Regions from separate parts of the Pectobacterium wasabiae CFBP 3304 genome, predicted to be linked through region 3. Evidence: predicted binding sites of a transcription regulator. Region 3 holds the regulator's gene; each other region holds the start of a gene.

Region 1 (4,972 bases), 920 kb from region 3:
TAACCATGCGGGCCCATTCGCGATCCCAAGACCGGCTATGACGGCTTCCTGTATGGCCTGTGGTGAGTTGACGCGGAATCGCCCCGAAACGTTGATTTCGGTATCTCGAAAATGCCACGTATTACCCGTGTTTAACAGAGAATACAGAATACAGTCATGATCGCGCAGATCTTCCGGTGTTTGCGGTATACCGCGACGGCTCAGATAGTCTGTAGAGGCGACATACACGCGAGTGAAAAGACCAATCCGGCGTGCTCGTAGTGCGCTGTCGGAGGGATGGCCTATTCGGATCGCCAACTCGACACCTTCTTCCACCAGATCGACGAAACGATCGCTCAGTTGCAAATCCAGCGACAAGCCGGGGTAGCGTGCCAGAAAAACGGGGATTTGTGGTACCAGGAAGCTATGGGCCATTGCCGTTGGGCAGGCCACTCGCAGAAGTCCCGTGGGTTCCGTCTCATTGCTCAAGGATGACTCTGATTCTGCAACTGCATCGAGAATTCGGCTTACATCTGCGTAGTACCGCTCACCCTCGGGCGTCAGCACAAGTTGGCGTGTTGTGCGCTGAAGTAGTCTTACGCCCAAATGCTCTTCTAAGGCGGCAACGTATCGGCTTACGTTGGGTTGCCCCATATTCAGGTCGCGCGCTGCCGCAGAGAAACTACCCGTTTCGACAGTTCGTTTAAAACAGGTCATGAGCAGAAAACGATCCACGTGAAGGCTCCTTGATTCATGCGGTAATGGAATAAATCATATGCGAAATAAGAATCTTATCATTATTTATGCATACACATATGATTAGCGCTGTCCCTGGCAGCAAATTGCTGCATCCGGCTATTATGATCAGGAGTTCTTAATGTCTCGATTACACAATAAACGTACCCTTATCACTGGCGGCACCTCCGGCATTGGGTTGGAAACCGCAAAGCAGTTCCTCGCTGAGGGGGCTCGCGTCATCGTCACCGGGGTCAACCCCGATTCTATTGCCGCGGCAAAATCCGAACTTGGCAGTGAAGTGCTGGTGCTGCGTGCTGACTCGGCCAGCGTGAGTGCACAGAATGAACTGGCTCAAGCCGTGGAGGCACATTACGGAAAGGTTGATGTTGTCTTTCTCAACGCTGGTGTTTCCGTTTGGCAGCCGATCGAAGAATGGACAGAGGAAATGTTTGATCGCTCCTTCGATATTAACGTCAAGGGGCCGTATTTTCTGATCCAGTCGCTTTTGCCTGTGTTCGCCAATCCCGCTTCAGTCGTGCTCAATACGTCGATTAGTTCGCATGTAGGATCGAGCCGCTCCTCCGTTTATTCTGCGACTAAAGCAGCTTTCCTTAGCCTGTCAAAAACGCTGTCTAGCGAACTGATGGAACGTGGTATTCGCATCAATGCGGTTAGCCCAGGTCCTATAGATACCCCGCTGTATGACAAACTGGGTATTCCTGAAAGCTATCGTAAACAAGTCAATGAGGAGATCGTCAAGAGCATCCCTTCAGGCCGTTTCGGCACGGCGGAGGAGATTGCCAAGGCTGTGTTGTACCTGGCTTCAGATGAGTCCCGATGGACAATCGGTAGTGAGATCGTCGTAGATGGCGGGCGTCTGTTGAATGACTGATTTGACATTATGATGTTCGTGGATTGTTCATCATTAGCTAATCACTACGCCAGTAAGAAAGAGACAAATGCCTTGTGATGAGCAAAAAAAAAGCAGGTAAGTTGCCTTACCTGCTTTATCACGCTGACTGGTAACAAATAGAATGCGTACTCTATTTAGAACGCCATTTTTTATTTAGAACGCATAGTTGAAGTTCACGCCGTACAGCCAGGCTTTACCTTTAGAGCTGAAGTTGTAACTTGGAGAACCTGCTCTATCAGAGATAGGTTCGCTGATATCAACCTGCTTACCGTGCATATAAGACACGCCAACATCAACAGAGGCATCTTTGTTAAACGCATAGGTAGTGCCTGCACTTAACCAGAAACGGTCCTGATCGGGGATAGAGATAGAACGTCTGTCGGCTGGTACCGGGCTATCATCAAATGCGATACCGCTACGGAATGTCCAGTTATCGTCATGATAGTAGGTGGTGCCGAGTGCGATACGGTAGGCATCACGGAAGCCTTCCTCTTTCTGGAACAGCGTATTACCGTTGCTACCTGTCGCTTTCAGTTCCTGGAAATGGCTCCAACTGGTGTAGGTCAGGCTGTAATGCACCGCCCATTTAGGCGCTACGCGGTGGTAGGCGGAGGCTTCCCACATTTCCGGCAGGTTCAGCGTCAGCTTACCGGGAATTGTTGCCCCCCCTGTCCCGACAGGTGTTCCTGGGAGGCCGGCAGGGATATTACTGCGGTAATCACCATCGAAGTCGATGTCGACTTTGGAACGGTAGGTCAGGCCGAAGCGATTGTTTTCATCCACTTCATACAGGATACCGGCATTCCAGCCGTAGCCCCACTCTTTACCTTCCATGTGAACCAGTTCTGAAGATGGGCCTGCAACTACGCCTTGCAAACCACCAGACGGTACTCCGTTAATGACGGGAGGAATGTTTGCCAGTTCACCTGCTCGGCGAACAATCTTAGCATCGGCATAGACCGCATTGAGGCCCAGACCAAAGCTGAAATGTTGATTCAGGCGATACGCAGCGCTCAGGTTCAGGTTTGACGTCAACAGGTCGGTCTCCCCGCCGATAGAACCAGCCGCATAGCTATCATTAAATTTAGTCGCCAGACCATAGTTAGTGGTGGCGGAAGCACCGATCGCCCACTGCTCATTAAGCGGCATGATGAAATGCAGATTAGGTACCCAGGCGTGTGGCGCGATATTCTTGGCGCTGGTGTTCTGCCCTGGGACTTGGGAGTTTTTCCCCTGAACATCAATATCCGGGTTGATATAGGTGACACCACCGGAGAACGATGGGCGGTCAAACATAGTCATGGTCGCTGGGTTACGGCTGCCGGAGGTGGCGTTGTCGGCTACGGCACCTTCACCAGAAAACGCACGTCCCAGACCCGATGATGAATATTCATTAAGCTGGAAACCAGCCGCGGACACATTTGCTGAAAACAGGGCCACCGCAACAGCAATTGTGGATTGTTTGAACAGGTTTTTCTGGCTCATGACCAAAACCTCTTTATATGCTTGTTATTTAACGTTGTTACACGAGGTAACAAGGGACGCGCATTGTAGGGGGCGCACTCAGCCTGACAAATCAGACCAGTTGCCAAAGTATAAGTTGTGAATACGGTAATGTTGCGTTTGTGTGTTCTAAATATTTCCAAAATGATGCGGAATTTAGATCTGCTTAACGTTTTGGTTAATTTGTGTGAGGAGGTGTTACGCGGTTTTCACTGCCTAATAACGCTTTAATGTGACTGATATCACTAAAATTACTGGCTGGCATGAAGTGCTGGTACTGCTTTAGGGTGAGAGAGTAAAATATAAGGAAGATAGAAATATTTGAACTGGATCAAATCTCCCGCGTCTTAAGTCTTAAGAGGAAAGCATCATGACGAACGTAATCAATAAATGCAGCGCTGAAGAAACCGCAGCCTGCTGCTGTGTCGATGTCGGTACCATCATGGATAATACGGATTGCACGGCGTCTTACAGTAAAGTGTTCGGCGATCGTTCTGATGCTGAGGCGGCACTCACTGCTCTGACGGCAAAAGCGCGCGCGGTAGAATCCGAACCTTGCGAAATTGCCAGCACGCTGGAAGAGGTAGACGGCGGCGTGAAACTGGACATCGATTTCACATTCAGTTGTCAGGCTGAAACGATGATTTTCCAGCTCGGCCTGCGTTAATTTTTGTGTTGGCAGGAGTCTTTTCCTGGCTCCTGTTGATTGTTTCCTGTCTTGTCCTAACGAATCGCCTGACTACTGGTTCCCCCTTCGCTTTTTGCCATTCATTCATCTTTGTTCGCCGCGACGCGCATGCTCTTCACACTTTTATGTTGCGCAGCTTTGCGTAATGTAACTATCTGGTTAACAATGAAATCAGGTCAGACCTGTTGTGCGCGTACTTTATTTTCGGTTAACAGGAGCGTTTATGAGCGAGGTATTACCTCTGATAACCCGCCGTGGCGATCGCATTGCGTTCGTGAGCGGATTACGCACCCCATTTGCCCGGCAGGCAACGGCCTATCATGGCGTTCCTGCCATTGAGTTAGGCAAGCTCGTCACCAGTGAGTTACTGGTTCGAACGGGTATCGATCCTGAACTGATCGAGCTATTGGTGTTCGGGCAGGTGGTCCAAATGCCCGAAGCGCCGAATATCGCCAGAGAGATCGTGCTCGGTACGGGCATGAGCGTATATACCGATGCGTATAGCGTTTCACGCGCCTGTGCTACCAGCTTTCAGGCCGTTGCCAATGTGGCGGAAAGCATTATGGCGGGAACGGTGGAAGTCGGCATTGCCGGGGGCGCAGATTCTTCTTCCGTGCTGCCCATTGGTGTCAGCAAAGCGTTGGCCAGAGCGCTGGTGGATATGAACAAGGCCAGAACGCTGAGTCAGAAGTTGAAGCTGTTAAGTGGCCTGCGGCCGAAAGATCTGCTGCCGGTTGCGCCTGCTGTGGCGGAATATTCCACCGGGTTGCGCATGGGCGATACTGCTGAACAGATGGCAAAAACTTACGGCATCACGCGTGAAGAGCAGGATGAGTTGGCGCATCGTTCGCACAGGCTAGCGGCCCAGGCCTGGGAATCTGGCGTGCTGCGCGATGAGGTGATGACGGCGTATGTTCCTCCTTATGAGAAAGCACTGAGTGAAGATAACAACGTGCGCCACGATTCGGCCTTAGAGCAGTATTCGCGCTTACGTCCGGCGTTCGATCGTCGGCATGGCACGGTGACGGCAGCGAACAGTACGCCGCTAACGGATGGTGCGGCGGCGGTCTTGATGATGAGTGAATCTAAGGCCAAAAGCCTGGGACTTACGCCATTAGGCTACCTGCGCAGCTATGCATTCAGCGCCATCG
Region 2 (4,972 bases), 940 kb from region 3:
AACGTTGAATCCGTTGGATAGCCTGACGCGTGAAGATAAAATTGCGTTGTTGCAACGTGCTGATACGGTCGCACGTGCTGCCGATGCGCGGGTGCAGGAGGTGTCAGCCAGCCTGACCGGCGTGTATGAGCTGGTACTGGTGGCCGCGACGGATGGCACACTGGCGGCAGATGTGCGTCCACTGGTGCGTCTGTCGATCAGCGTGCTGGTTGAAGCCGAAGGCAAACGTGAGCGCGGCTCCAGCGGTGGCGGCACACGTGGCGGCTATGAGTATTTCTGGGAAGTGACGGACGGTGAACCTCGCGTCGATGCGTGGGCGAAAGAAGCGGTACGCATGGCGCTGGTTAACCTGTCTGCGGTGGCTGCACCCGCCGGGCCAATGCCTGTGGTGCTGGGTGCAGGCTGGCCGGGCGTGCTGCTGCATGAAGCGGTCGGTCACGGTCTGGAAGGCGATTTTAACCGTCGTGGTACGTCAGTGTTCAGCGGACAGATGGGTAAACTCGTCGCGTCAGAGCTGTGTACGGTGGTGGATGACGGCACATTGAGCGGACGTCGCGGTTCCCTCTCGATGGACGATGAAGGCGTTCCGGGACAATACAACGTTCTGATCGAAAACGGTATTCTGAAAGGTTACATGCAGGACAAACTGAATGCTCGTCTGATGGGGGTTGCACCGACGGGCAACGGTCGCCGTGAGTCTTATGCGCATCTGCCGATGCCGCGTATGACCAACACCTACATGCTGGCTGGCAAATCGACGCCGGAAGAGATTATCTCCAGCGTTGAATATGGCCTGTATGCGCCAAACTTTGGCGGCGGCCAGGTGGATATCACCTCTGGCAAATTCGTCTTCTCGACATCCGAAGCCTATCTGATCGAAAAAGGGCGCATCACCACGCCAGTCAAAGGTGCGACGCTGATTGGTTCCGGCATTGAAGCGATGCAGCAGATCTCTATGGTCGGCAACGATCTGGCGCTGGATAAAGGCGTCGGCGTGTGCGGCAAAGAAGGGCAAAGCCTGCCCGTTGGCGTGGGGCAGCCTACGCTGAAGCTGGAAAGCCTGACCGTCGGCGGGACCGCGTAATTTATTCTGATACCTAGAGTCCCTTTGAAACCGCGCTTTATGAGCGCGGTTTTTTTTCCTCCCCATGATCCTGCCGATAGGCTTGATAGGTTAGCGCGACGTTTTTGAAGTATTCCGTCATATAATTAATGCAGACCTGTACTTTCAGCGGCAGGTTATCTTTGCGGGTATAGAGCGCATAGACTGGACGCGGATCGGAATGGTAACGGTTGAACAGAATCTCGATTTCGCCACGGTTGATTTCGTCCACGATCCACATGAGTGGAACATATGCGATGCCTGCTCCTGCCTTGAGCCAGCGTACCAATGTTTGTGGGTCGTTGGTGACAAAGCGCCCCTGTGGTGTGACACGGGTCGAAATGCCTTCCGGTGCGATTAGCTCGAATTCACTGTCGGGTCGCACGCTGTATTCCAACCAGGAAAAATTCACCATATCTGCTGGCTTATCCGGCGTGCCGTGCTGCGCCAGATAGCTTTTCGCGGCACAGACCACCATCGGCATCGAGCCTAAGCGTTTCGAAAACAGGCTGGAATCCTGTAGTGCGCCGACGCGGATAACGATATCCAGTCCATCGGCGATCAGGTCGGGAGCCGGAATTCCGGTAACCAGATTGACGGATAAACCGGGATATTCCTTCAGCATCGCCGCCGTCATGGTGGACAACACGTTCTGCGCCATGGTGGACGAACTACCAATGCGCAGCGTGCCGATCGGCGTATTGTTGAAAGCATAAAGCTGTTCGTGTACCTCATGCGCTTCATGCAACATTCGACGGCAGCCGTGATAATAAATTTTTCCCGCTTCCGTCAGACCAATGCTGCGCGTACTGCGGTTCAGCAGCTTAATCTGTAGCTCATCCTCAAGCTTGCTGACGGTCTGGCTGACGGCGGATACGCTCATCTGTAACTGGCGGGCGGCGGCGGTAAAAGAACCAAATTCCACCACGCGGGCAAACACCGACATACTCTTTAGTCTTTCCATTATTCACTCTGGCTTAAAAGTGATTTAGATCACACTATGTAGATAAGGTGATAATAAGCATCCATAATATAGCCTATCCGGTGGTTCTGGGCAGAACAGAGCCATTCAATGATTGTGTTTATTTACCCAATTAGAGTAATACGCTGATTTCCCATCGTTAGTCAGTCCCTGCTGACATCGCTATTCATCAGTTTACCGCTATCCAATTCGTTGGCTGCCAGCCTGCGGGATGAAGCGCTTTTGTCGATGCTGAACGCCAGCACAACGCTGTGCTACTGCACGACATAATTTACCATCCGGTAGCACACCTGCTCGCTACCGCTACCTAATAGAAAAAAGGAAAAGAGGATGAGTTCACTCCCGGTTATGGTGCTGTTCGGGCTGTCATTTCCCCCCGTTTTTTTTGTCTTACTGGTGTCGTTGACCCTGTTTTTTGTCGTGAACCGTCTGCTGCAACCGACGGGTATCTATGACTTCGTTTGGCATCCAGCGCTGTTTAACAGTGCGCTGTTCTGCTGCTTGTTCTATTTACTGTTCCGTTACGGTCTGTGAGGTGTCTGTGAAAGGTTTCTTTTTAACACTGTTTAGGCAGCAGGCCGGACTGATCAAAAAATGGAGTCGTGTGGTCATCACGCTGGTGATTGTGCTGTGTGCGATTGTGGCAATCTTCCGTGTCTGGGCGTTTTATACCGAATCGCCCTGGACGCGTGATGCTAAATTTACGGCGGATGTAGTGGCAATCGCGCCGGACGTTAGCGGGTTACTGACCGATGTTCGCGTTACGGACAATCAACTGGTGAACAAAGGTGATGTACTGTTTGTCATCGACCAGCCACGTTATCACCAGGCCGTGGCGCAGGCGGAAGCCGATGTCGCCTACTATCAGGCGCTGGTGACCGAAAAACGCCGGGAGTCAGGTCGCCGAGCACGACTGGGTGTCAGTGCGATGTCGCAGGAGAATATCGATCAGTCCAGCAATGCGTTAGAAACCGCAACGCACCAGTTTGCTAAAGCGCAGGCGGTATTGTCGCTGGCAAAACTGGAGTTGGAGCGCACCGTGGTGCGCGCGCCTGCCGACGGTTGGGTGACTAACCTGCATGTGCAGAGCGGCGAATTTATCGAACGCGGTAATACGGCAGTGGCACTGGTAAAGAAAGATTCGTTTTACCTGCTCGCGTACATGGAAGAGACCAAGCTTGAAGGCGTTCGTCGTGGCTATCGTGCGGAAATCACCCCGCTGGGTAGCGAAAAGATATTTTACGGCACGGTGGATAGTGTGGCGGCTGGGGTAAATAACAGTAGCAACAGTGCAAACACTAAAGGCCTGGCTAACGTGGATTCCAATCTGGAGTGGGTGCGTTTAGCGCAGCGCGTACCGGTAAAAATCCGCCTCGATCGGCAAATGGGTGACCTTTACCCGGCTGGCACGACCGCGACCGTGGTGATCACTGGCGAGCAAATCAATAATGACAAAAAACCGTCGCCGCTCATTCGCCTGCTTTATCGCCTGCGTGAGTTTGGTTAAGTGAGGCGATGATGAAAACCTCGTCGTTGGCTGTCTCTATGTTCTTTACGACACCGAAATTTGCGCGCCTTCGCTTCGCTTTTAAACTGAGCTTTGCGATTGTGCTGTCCCTGTTTCTGGGTTTTCACCTACAGTTGGAAACCCCGCGCTGGTCAGTGCTCACTGCGGCAATTGTTGCTGCCGGCCCTGCATTTGCCGCAGGCGGTGAACCCTTTTCCGGTGCAATTCGCCATCGCGGTGTTTTACGTATTATCGGGACTTTTATCGGTTGTATTGGTGCGCTTGTCATCATTATTGCTACCGTTCGTGCGCCAGTGGTAATGCTGATGCTGTGCTGCATTTGGGCCGGCCTCTGCACCTGGGTTTCCTCGCTGGTTAAAGTCGAAAATGCCTATATATTCGGGCTGGCGGGCTATACCGCGCTGATCATTATTGTCTCTACGCAGGGGACACCGCTGCTGACGCCACAGTTCGCCGTGGAGCGCTGTAGCGAGATTGTGCTGGGTATCGTCTGTGCCATTCTGGCCGATTTGCTGTTCTCACCCCGATCGATCAAGCAGGATGTTGACCGCAGCATCGGCGAACTGCTGGTGGATCAGTATCGGTTACTGCAACTCAGCATGAGTGGGGCGGAGAAAGAAGCGATAGATGCGGCATGGCACGCACTGGTGCGCAAAACGACCGCGCTAAGCGGCATGCGCAGCAGCCTGATGCTGGAGTCTTCACGCTGGCAGAACAGCAATCGCCGTTTAACGTCGTTGCATACGCAATCGCTCACGATGATCACTCAGGCGTGTGAAACTTACCTGATTTTGCAGGATGTGCCGACCCCTGTAAAAAGCAGTCTGATGCAGGTGTTGAATCAGCCTGTTGAGTCGTTCCGTGATGTGCATTGTCGTGTGAAAGCATTGCGCCACCTGGTTGCGGCTGACAGCCGTGACGTGCCGCCTACGCTGATCGACTGGATTGGTGCGGCGACGCGTTATCTGCTGATGGCGAAGGGTGTGCAGACTAACGGACGCATCAATATGATAGAAGCTGACGTGCTGAACAGTGATGTAGAAATTAAAGCGCCCTCAGCCGAAACCCACCATGCCATGATCAACGGTTTACGCACCGGTGTGGCGACAGCGCTGGGCTGCCTGTTCTGGCTTAGTACTGGTTGGACGTCCGGCAGTGTGTGTATGGTGATGATTGCGGTAGTGACGTCGCTTGCTATGCGTTTACCGAATCCACAGATGATAGCGAAAGATTTTCTGTTTGGGACGATCTACGCGCTGCCGCTGGGGGCGCTGATGTATATGTTTATCATGCCATCAACGCAGCAAAGTATGCTGCTGCTGTGCCTGAGCTTAGGGGCGATGGCTTTCTTTCTTGGTCT
Region 3 (4,972 bases):
CCCAACTGGCTTAGCCCATTTTTGGACCACGCCACCGATTCTTCTTCAGGAACCCTTTTTACTCAGGAAACATAGCGTGATTATTCCCTGGCAACAGCTCGATCCAGAAACGCTGGATAACATCATCGAATCGTTCGTGCTGCGCGAAGGCACTGACTACGGCGAACAGGAGCGCTCGTTGGCACAGAAAGTGGAAGATATCCGCAGCCAACTCCAATCGGGCGACGTAGTTTTGGTGTGGTCTGAGTTACATGAAACTCTCAATATTATGCCACGCGGCCAGCTCAATGCAGGAGGGCATGCCCCTTATTGATCATGGCGAAAGGCGTGAAAGAGCGCGCCAAACATGCTAACAATGGGAACCATTACGTCTTTTTTGAGGATGCACGCAGGCTTCAGCCTATGTGGCATCGCGATCATGGAGTCACGCGCCTTATGTCACATCAGCATCCGATTATTGCGGTTACCGGCTCCAGCGGAGCAGGTACCACGACAACCAGTCTGGCCTTTCGTAAGATTTTCCAGCAGTTTGATCTACGCGCAGCCCAGTTGGAAGGCGACAGCTTTCACCGCTATACCCGCCCGGAAATGGACATGGCAATCCGCAAAGCGCGTGATTTAGGGCGACACATCAGCTATTTCGGCCCGGAAGCGAATGATTTCAGCCTGCTGGAACAATCGTTTATCGAATATGGCCTGCATGGGCGCGGCCAGACGCGGAAATACCTGCATACCTACGATGAAGCGATCCCCTATAATCAGGTTCCCGGAACATTCACACCGTGGGAACCGATGCCGGAACCCACCGATATCCTGTTCTATGAAGGGCTGCACGGCGGCGTAGTCACCGAACAAAATGACGTGGCACAGCATGTGGATTTGCTCGTCGGCGTGGTGCCAATCGTCAACCTGGAGTGGATTCAAAAGCTGATTCGTGACGTCAATGAACGTGGCCATTCACGTGAAGCGGTGATGGATTCCGTTGTCCGCTCCATGGAAGACTACATCACCTACATCACGCCGCAGTTCTCTCGCACCCATATCAACTTCCAGCGCGTGCCTACCGTGGACACCTCTAACCCGTTTGCCGCCAAGTCGATTCCGTCACTGGACGAAAGCTTCGTCGTCATTCACTTTCAGGGGTTGGATAATATAGATTATCCCTATCTGCTCGCTATGCTGCAGGGTTCGTTTATCTCCCACATCAACACGTTGGTCGTTCCCGGCGGGAAAATGGGGCTGGCGATGGAGCTCATCATGGCACCGCTGGTGCAGCGACTGATAGAAGGGAAAGCCATCGAATGAGCAAAGCTGGGCACGGTAACACGAGCCAAGAGAATAATGCCGATCGTTTAAGCATCGAGATACACGAGCCGGCCACAGGGGTGAGGCCTCCTGCGGGAACCTCCTCTGTGTTTCCCCTAATAGCGGGCTTAAGTGATCAGCATTAGTGCCTCAAGAAAAAGATTATGCCAGCACTCTAATTTCGTGGCTGTGCGTCACCTCAACGGCTTTGCCCAGCATCAATGCCACAGAGCAGTATTTTTCCGCTGACAGGGCAACCGCCCGCTCGACGACTTTATCGGTCAATCCTTTCCCCGTCACAATAAAATGCAGATTGATATGGGTAAATAAACGCGGCGCTTCAGAGCGGCGTTCCGACGTCAATTTCACCTCACAATCCGCCACATCATTACGGCCCTTTTGCAGAATCGATACCACATCAATCGCGCTGCATCCTCCTACGGACATCAACACCATTTCCATCGGACTGGGCGCTTTATCGCCAGAATTACCATCCATCAATATCTGATGTCCTGATGCCGATTCGCCCAAAAACGTTAAGCCTTCAACCCATTTTACCCGAGCCTGCATGATGCCTCTCCACTAAAAATTTTTTGAAAATTTATATCGTTACTGTACAAAAACCAGCGTTAATCAGAGCTTTGTCATGCTGAAGCGAGACAACACAAGACACATCATTAAAGCTGTGTTAAAACAAAAATAGAATAGACCTTTTCTGGACAAACCCAGAAACGAAGAAGATGATGACGTAGCCAGACATACCCAGCCACGTTTACGGTGCGGCAAGGTAGCAGCCGGAAAATCAAGGGTACAGTGGTTCCAGTATATTCCCTGACGTCATTCTGCCTAGACTGAATTTTATTTTTTTAGCAGTTAAACACGCCGTACAGGGAACTCTGACCCCTGTAATTTGCGCAGTGAATTACAACAGAGGATGATAGCGAATGGTTCTCGGCAAACCGCAGACAGACCCAACTCTCGAATGGTTCCTTTCCCATTGTCATATCCACAAGTATCCATCGAAGAGCACGCTGATTCACCAAGGTGAAAAAGCAGAAACGCTTTACTACATCGTGAAAGGCTCTGTCGCAGTGCTAATCAAAGATGAAGAAGGCAAGGAAATGATTCTTTCCTACCTCAATCAGGGCGATTTTATTGGTGAGCTCGGCCTGTTTGAAGAAGGTCAGGAGCGCAGTGCTTGGGTTCGGGCAAAAACCGCCTGTGAAGTGGCTGAAATTTCATACAAAAAATTCCGCCAGCTCATTCAGGTTAACCCGGACATCCTCATGCGCCTGTCTGCGCAAATGGCAAACAGACTTCAGGTAACCTCAGAAAAAGTCGGCAACCTCGCCTTCCTTGATGTGACTGGCCGTATCGCCCAAACATTACTCAACCTGGCCAAACAACCTGATGCCATGACACATCCAGATGGCATGCAAATTAAAATTACCCGTCAGGAAATTGGGCAAATCGTTGGCTGCTCGCGTGAAACCGTGGGCCGCATTCTGAAAATGTTAGAAGACCAGAATCTGATCTCTGCACACGGTAAAACGATCGTCGTTTACGGCACTCGCTAAATCCCTGTCGCAGTACTACCCTACCAATAAAAAAGCGTGAAGCCTCGGCCTCACGCTTTTTTTATCGCACAATGCGTACAAAACGGTTTATCACAAAATATCGTGAACTCAGTTCGCGGTATCAACCACTTGAGCGACCGCTTTGGCGAATTTCGCCATCCCCTGCACAATATCATCTTCATCAATGATCAAAGACGGCACAAAACGAATGACGTTCGGCCCCGCCATCAACACCATAAGCCCCTGTGCCGTTGCGGCAGCCAGAAATTCGCCCGCACGACCATGCCACTGCGGTTTCAGCTCTGCACCCAACAGCAGCCCCATACCACGTACCTGATCAAATACGCTGTACTGCTGGTTGATTCTCTCCAGTTCACTAACAAAGCGATCGTGACGATCCGCTACGCCCGACAGCACTTCTGGCGTATTGATGATATCCAGCGCGGCTTCAGCGACCGCACAAGCTAGCGGATTGCCACCATAGGTCGTTCCGTGTACCCCAACCGTCATGGCTGATGCAATCTCTTCCGTCGTCAGCATCGCGCTAATCGGGAAACCACCACCCAGCGCTTTCGCGGTAGTGAGGATATCTGGCGTAATGCCATAGTGCATATAGCTGAATAATTTACCGGTACGCCCCATCCCACTCTGTACTTCATCAAACACTAGCAGCGCTTTATGTTGATCGCACAAGTCACGAACGCCCTGCAAAAATTCAGGCGTAGCCGGGGTAATGCCGCCTTCACCCTGAATTGGTTCCAGCACGACCGCGCAGGTGTGATCGTCCATCACCGCTTTAACAGCAGCAAGATCGTTGAACGGAACGTGCACGATATCCGCAGGTTTAGGCCCGAAGCCATCGGCATATTTAGGCTGTCCGCCAACCGAAACGGTGAACAGCGTCCGGCCATGAAATGCATTGTAGAAGGCGATGATCTTGGTTTTATACGGGCTATGGCGTTTAACCGCATAGTGACGCGCCAGCTTAAATGCGGCTTCGTTAGCCTCTGCACCAGAGTTAACAAAGAACACACGATCGGCAAAAGTGGCATCGATCAGCTTACTGGCGAGGCGTAGCGCAGGTTCATTAGTGAAAATATTGCTGGTATGCCACAGTTTTTCGCCCTGTTGATGTAGGGCATTAACTAGCGCCGGGTGGCAGTGACCGAGCGCCGTGACGGCGATGCCACCGGAGAAATCGATATATTCTCGGCCGTCCTGATCCCAAACGCGGCTCCCCTTACCTTTCACGGGTACAAACTTCGCGGGTGCATAAACCGGCAAAATAACTTTATCGTGGGTATCCCGTGTCACTGCTTTCTGCTCTGCTGCCATTTGCTGCCTCACTCTGCTGTCCATTACGTCAGAAATGAAAATATAGTCAATAAATATGCATAAAAAATCAATTACAGGCAATATTAAATCAGCCGATGAAGAGAATAACTTTCTATGCGATTAAATTTTAAGGAAATTGTCCAAAAGCTGATGCCCTTGCTGGCTGAGAATGCTCTCCGGGTGAAACTGCACCCCCTCCAGCGGCAACACGCGATGGCGGATCCCCATAATCTCGTCACGTTTCCCTTCATATTCGCTCCAGGCGGTAACCTCAAAGCAATCGGGTAGCGACGCGGGGTCAATGATGAGCGAATGATAGCGGGTAACCGTCAAAGGCTGGGTCAACCCGGTGAAAACGCCCGTATCGTTGTGTGCAATCGCTGAGGTTTTGCCATGCATCACCTGTCGCGCCCGCACCACACACGCGCCAAACGCCTGTCCCATCGCCTGATGGCCAAGACATACGCCCAAAATAGGCAATTTACCAGCAAAGTGACGTATAGCCGCCAGTGAAATACCCGCCTCATCTGGCGTACAGGGGCCCGGAGAAATTACCAACCGCTCGGGCGCAAGCTGCTCAATCTCGTGCAGCGTCAGTTCATCATTACGCTTCACCACGACTTGTGCGCCAAGCTCACAAAAGTACTGGTAAAGGTTGTAGGTAAAGGAGTCGTAGTTATCGATAATTAGCAGCATAAATTAGTTAACTTATTGATAAATAATAAACATGTTATTTGATTTTTCTTTTCATACCC
Region 4 (4,972 bases), 1.5 Mb from region 3:
CTGCTGATTCAATGCCGAATCCGTATTGAGCCAGAGGGTCATCCCCGTTTCGATGCTGAGCTCACGGGTTTCTCCCTTCCCGGTACGGTAATCCGCAGCATAGCTTTCCCACGGCAGGCTAAAACCTACGCCGCCAGTCATGCTCGCAATCACCAACAATTTGAGTATGCGTCGGCGTTCTTCACCCCGCTTGCTCAACACCGAAGAGGCTAATTGGCTGTCTACCGCATGGAAGCGAGCATGAACCTGTTCAACCTGCTGCCAGGCAAGCCGATGGGCTTCATCTTGATGTAACCAACGCTGCCATGTCTGGCGATCGTGTTCGGAACAGTCTTCGTCATACAGCGTGGCATACCACTCAGCGGCGGCATAAAGAACGTCTTTCGGAATAGAGGATGTGATAGAGGAAATCATAAGTCCTGACACAATAGACAATTCAGCATTGCCTGTGCCATATATTTTTTCACCATCCGCTCGGAAACGGCTAATTGTTCAGCCACCTGTCGGTAGGTCAGGCCGTCAAGATGAACCAATAGGAATGCCTGACGCACTTTCCCCGGCAACGTCGATAGCATCTGTTCGATGGCCAGCAACGCATCAACCGCCATCGCCTGCTGCTCTAACGAGGGCGAAAAGGTAAACTCTTGCTCTGCCAGCACCTGAAGGTAGGCATTTTCGATGTCTTTGCGTCGCCAGTGGTTCACCATCAGCCCGTGAGCCACGGTCGTCAGCCAGGCACGCGGCTCACGAATACGATCGGTCTGATGCTGGCAGATTAAACGTAGAAACGTATCCTGTGCCAGATCGGCAGCCTGCTGTGAACACCCCAAACGCCGACGCAACCATGCCTGTAACCAAGCATGGTGCTCATAATAAATCTGCTGAACGCTTAAGGTTTCAGGCTGATGGGGGCAGGCAACGGCAGGACTCTTCACGGCATTCGCTCAATGTGACAGCAATGAAATGATTTTCATTATCATTAAAAGCAAAGTCAACGACTATTCACGCCTATCGTGCTGATTACGGTAAAAAGGAGAGGGTTACATGGCGTGTGGTACAAAGAGAAAGAAGCTCAAAGACTAATGTCGATCGTTTAAGCATCGAGATACACAAAGCACCACGAGCAAGGTGTCCCTGCGGAAACCTCATCCCCATGTTTTTCCTAAAAATGAGCTTGAGCAGCCAGTATTCGGGAATACGGCATCGCATAGGGGAAATAGAAGAAGCGACAAACATTGGAGCCGAACCTAAAATCGACACCGTCAGCACAAAACACATAATTCACAGACAAATCAAAAAGTTAAAATTAACCTCCAATCACTTTCCTTCCGCATTTCTTCACATATCTCAGTCAATAAAATACGTATTTCGCCGTGGGATATCCCAGCCGGGCCGACTTCTGTGGCGTAGATCACTCAAGACATCCACCTTTCCACTTAGAAGTGGAAAATTACTCGCTACAAACTCTTAACGTCAAACGTTAGTTTTATACCAAGGCCATTAATGGGGTAAGACGAGTGAATAACGGAGCGGTAATGAACGACGTTGGAGATCGGGCGAAGCAAACAGCAACCCTCGCCGAGCGTATGCTGGCGCAAATTTATACCTTGCTAAGCCACCACGACATCACACCGAACGCAGTACAGCAACAGATGCTGACTTCTCATGTCCGCGCGATGGCTCATCGGTCCGTGACCGGCGAACCGCTGCCGGATGTGGACGCCAGCCTGTTTGACGAAATTTCGCCAGAGTCGATGGATCTTGCTCACGACGTGGTGGAGGAATTTGGCAACCTCCCAGAGGAAGAGGCCTGGCTGCTGTCAGTCCACTTTGAAGTAGCGAAAAACAACCTATAAGGAACGGAAGATGGAACAGATTACCGTCATCATTGGCGATCGTTTAGGCAAAGGCCAGAAAGTGGCAGCAGGTGTTGAAAAAGCAGGAGGCCGTGCGGTTGTCGTACCCGGTGTCGCGGCGGATATGAAGCTGGGCGATGTGATGAAAGCGGAAAACGCAACTTTCGGCATTTCATTTTGTGGTAGCGGCGGCGCTGGTGCTATCACGGCACAGAATAAGTACGGCTACAAAGCCAAGTACGGCATGCGCTCTGTTGAGGAGGGTGTCACCGCCATCAACGAAGGCTGCAACGTACTAGGATTCGGTTTTATGGATAAAGAAGAATTAGGCGAACGTCTGGTACTGGCGTGGCAAAAAAAGTACGGCGTATAACCATGAAAGAACAATTCACCACTACGGTCAGGGTTAAGGGAAAAGGTGACGCAAAAACGCGCGCCTTCGCCGATGCACTGAACCATGTTCAAGCCGCGGTGATGAAGGCGTCACCGCATATTTTACTGCGTATTGAACCACAGGATGTGCAGGTTGTTCATGCGCACGAAACGGCGCGTAAAGAGGCGTTTTTGTTCCTCTTTCTGCGTCGAGAAAGACGCACGTACAGCGTGGAGCTGGACGTTACCGTCAACGTGACCGCCATCAATCTCGATAAAGTGGATTTTGTCACGACATAACTCAACGCATATCCAGTTCTTCGCCCCCTTAGAGGGCGGATTTACAAGATAGAAGAGGGCTGACTGATGTTCTTAATCATACTAATAAAATCGCTCATCATTGGCGGCCTGGTTGGCGTCGGCGTTGGTGCAGGGGCTGCACGCATGTTTCATGCGCCGACCACTCAGGGAATGGGCGCATTTCGTACACTGGGCGAACTGAACTCTTGTGAAGGGGATCCGGCGTCACATTTCTCCTTCGGCCTGGGCTTCTTTTTTAACGCCTGGGCATCCTCCGTTGCGGCAGGTTCTTTCACTCAGGATGTTGACCACCGCATTATCCCAAACTGGGGCGCGGCGGCGTTGATGGTGAAAAACCGCAATGTTGGCGAAACCCTGCACGATCCAAAAAAGATGGCCATTGCTTGTGGTCTGATTGGCATGATCGTGGTGACTTTCCTTAATCTGACCGCCTCTTCCGTACCCGCAGCGCTACAGGTGACCGCCGTTAAGGTGCTGGTTCCCGCAGCCAATCTACTGGTGAATATCGTGATGCCAGTGATCTTCTGGCTAGCGGCAATTGACGCAGGCAAAAAATCCGGCTTCTGGGCTACCGTTTTCGGTGGTTCAGCACAACTGATTATGGGGAACGCCGTACCGGGACTGGTTCTGGGTATTCTGATTGGTAAAGGTGTGGAAGAAAGCGGCTGGAACCGCGTTACTAAAGTGATGATGACAGCCATTGTTGCGCTGTTCGTGCTGAGCGCCTTCTTCCGTGGTTTCGATCTGAAAGTGATCGCCTCCTTCAACCTGAGCGCGCCGAACTGGCTGGAGCTCATCCACAATTCGCTCAGCGGTAAATAAGGAAAGACGATGGAACAGAATAAAGGCTTTTGGTACGCCGACTGGTCATTCCCAATTTTCGTCGGCCTGCTCTCTTCCGGCGTCTTCGCCGGAACACATATGTATTACCTGTACGGTATTGGCGCGTTTAACGAAGTCGCGTTCGTATCAATGCTACGAGCCGGGATGGATACCGGTGTCTACGGTGCGGTAGCAGCGTTCGGGGCCAGCTTCCTGTTCGCCCGTATTATTGAAGGTTCGCTGGTGGGGATCCTCGATATCGGCGGCGCAATCCAGACCGGCGTGGGTCTCGGCGTTCCAGCACTACTGCTTGGTGCGGGGTTTGTGTTTCCGGTAGCGAACTTTGTTGCTTCTCTGGCGACAGGTCTGGTGATCGGTTTGGCGATTGGCTACCTGATTATTCTGGCTCGTAAATTTACTATCAACCAAAGCGACTCCACCTACGGTGCAGACGTGATGATGGGCGCGGGTAACGCCTCTGGTCGCTTCCTTGGCCCATTGATCATTCTCAGCGCGATGACGGCTTCAATTCCAATCGGCATCGGTTCTTTAGTCGGCGCACTACTGTTCTATCTCTGGCAAAAGCCGATCACCGGAGGCGCGATCTTGGGAGCGATGCTGCTGGGCTCCCTCTTCCCAATCGCCCTCTGACACACACGGGCACTGAGGTGCCCGTTACCACTGGAGATATGTATGTTTGATTTACTCCTGCGCCGGGCACGTTTGGCTGACGACACAGTAACGGATATTGCCATCAAATCGGGGAAAATCGTCGCATTGGGAGAGATCCACGGCCCAGCACTCAAAACCATCGACCTGCACGCAGCGCACTACGTGAGTGCCGGTTGGATCGATTCCCATGTGCACTGCTACCCGCACTCCCCTATCTACCATGACCAGCCAGACAGTGTGGGGATCGCCACAGGTGTAACCACAGTGATTGATGCCGGCAGCACCGGCGCTGATGACGTGGATGATTTTTACACCGTTACCCGCCAGGCAGTGACTGAGGTATACGCGCTGCTGAATATCTCTCGCGTAGGGCTTATCGCACAGAATGAACTGGCCAATATGGCAAATATTGATGCCGAGGCTGTGCGCAACGCGGTGAAGCGTCACCCCCATTTTATTGTCGGCCTGAAAGCACGTATGAGCAGTAGCGTGGTCGGCGAGAACGGTATCGCGCCTCTGGAGCGCGCAAAGGAAATTCAGAAAGCAAACGGCGAACTACCATTAATGGTACACATTGGTAACAACCCGCCGAACCTTGATGAAATTGCCGATCTGCTAACCACAGGGGACATCATTACTCACTGCTATAACGGCAAACCGAATCGTATTCTCACCCCTAGCGGTGAGCTGCGAGCATCGGTGGCGCGTGCGATTGCGCGCGGTGTGCGGCTGGATGTCGGACATGGCAGCGCCAGTTTCAGCTTTGCCGTGGCGCAGCAGGCGATTGCTTTGGGGATTTTGCCACAAACCATCAGTTCCGATATTTACTGTCGCAATCGCATCGATGGCCCAGTGCGAACGCTTGCAAACGTGATGTCCAAATTCCTCGCCATCGGCCTATCACTGCCACAGGTGATTGCCTGCGTGAC

The links. Region 3 encodes CRP, which controls carbon source genes, mostly activating them, when cyclic AMP is high. Its sites were predicted from a motif close to ATGTGANNNNNNTCACAT; they were not measured.
Region 1: the regulator CRP is predicted to act here: its motif matches at 3,364-3,381, upstream of fadL (long-chain fatty acid transporter FadL).
Region 2: the regulator CRP is predicted to act here: its motif matches at 2,084-2,101, upstream of aaeR (HTH-type transcriptional activator AaeR).
Region 4: the regulator CRP is predicted to act here: its motif matches at 1,400-1,417, upstream of A7983_RS12060 (glycine dehydrogenase).

Annotation. Positions count from the first base shown of each region.
Region 1 covers NZ_CP015750.1:237,071-242,042, reverse strand. Annotated here, with positions in the region: gene A7983_RS01165 (LysR family transcriptional regulator) at 1-714, opposite strand, end outside; gene A7983_RS01160 (SDR family oxidoreductase) at 857-1,609, shown strand; gene fadL (long-chain fatty acid transporter FadL) at 1,784-3,115, opposite strand; gene A7983_RS01150 (YfcZ/YiiS family protein) at 3,504-3,800, shown strand; gene fadI (acetyl-CoA C-acyltransferase FadI) at 4,045-4,972, shown strand, end outside.
Region 2 covers NZ_CP015750.1:2,097,132-2,102,103, forward strand. Annotated here, with positions in the region: gene tldD (metalloprotease TldD) at 1-1,084, shown strand, start outside; gene aaeR (HTH-type transcriptional activator AaeR) at 1,122-2,066, opposite strand; gene aaeX (p-hydroxybenzoic acid efflux pump operon protein AaeX) at 2,415-2,618, shown strand; gene aaeA (p-hydroxybenzoic acid efflux pump subunit AaeA) at 2,626-3,591, shown strand; gene aaeB (p-hydroxybenzoic acid efflux pump subunit AaeB) at 3,630-4,972, shown strand, end outside.
Region 3 covers NZ_CP015750.1:1,160,267-1,165,238, forward strand. Annotated here, with positions in the region: gene A7983_RS05260 (hydrolase) at 1-75, shown strand, start outside; gene A7983_RS05265 (YheU family protein) at 77-313, shown strand; gene A7983_RS05270 (phosphoribulokinase) at 436-1,305, shown strand; gene A7983_RS05275 (OsmC family protein) at 1,468-1,875, opposite strand; gene crp (cAMP-activated global transcriptional regulator CRP) at 2,250-2,882, shown strand; gene argD (bifunctional acetylornithine/succinyldiaminopimelate transaminase) at 2,991-4,217, opposite strand; gene A7983_RS05290 (aminodeoxychorismate synthase component II) at 4,338-4,913, opposite strand.
Region 4 covers NZ_CP015750.1:2,659,994-2,664,965, reverse strand. Annotated here, with positions in the region: gene A7983_RS12070 (FecR domain-containing protein) at 1-414, opposite strand, end outside; gene A7983_RS12065 (sigma-70 family RNA polymerase sigma factor) at 411-935, opposite strand; gene A7983_RS12060 (glycine dehydrogenase) at 1,518-1,856, shown strand; gene A7983_RS12055 (SFCGS family glycine-rich protein) at 1,867-2,229, shown strand; gene A7983_RS12050 (DUF4312 family protein) at 2,232-2,528, shown strand; gene A7983_RS12045 (DUF4311 domain-containing protein) at 2,595-3,371, shown strand; gene A7983_RS12040 (DUF4310 family protein) at 3,381-4,022, shown strand; gene A7983_RS12035 (amidohydrolase/deacetylase family metallohydrolase) at 4,065-4,972, shown strand, end outside.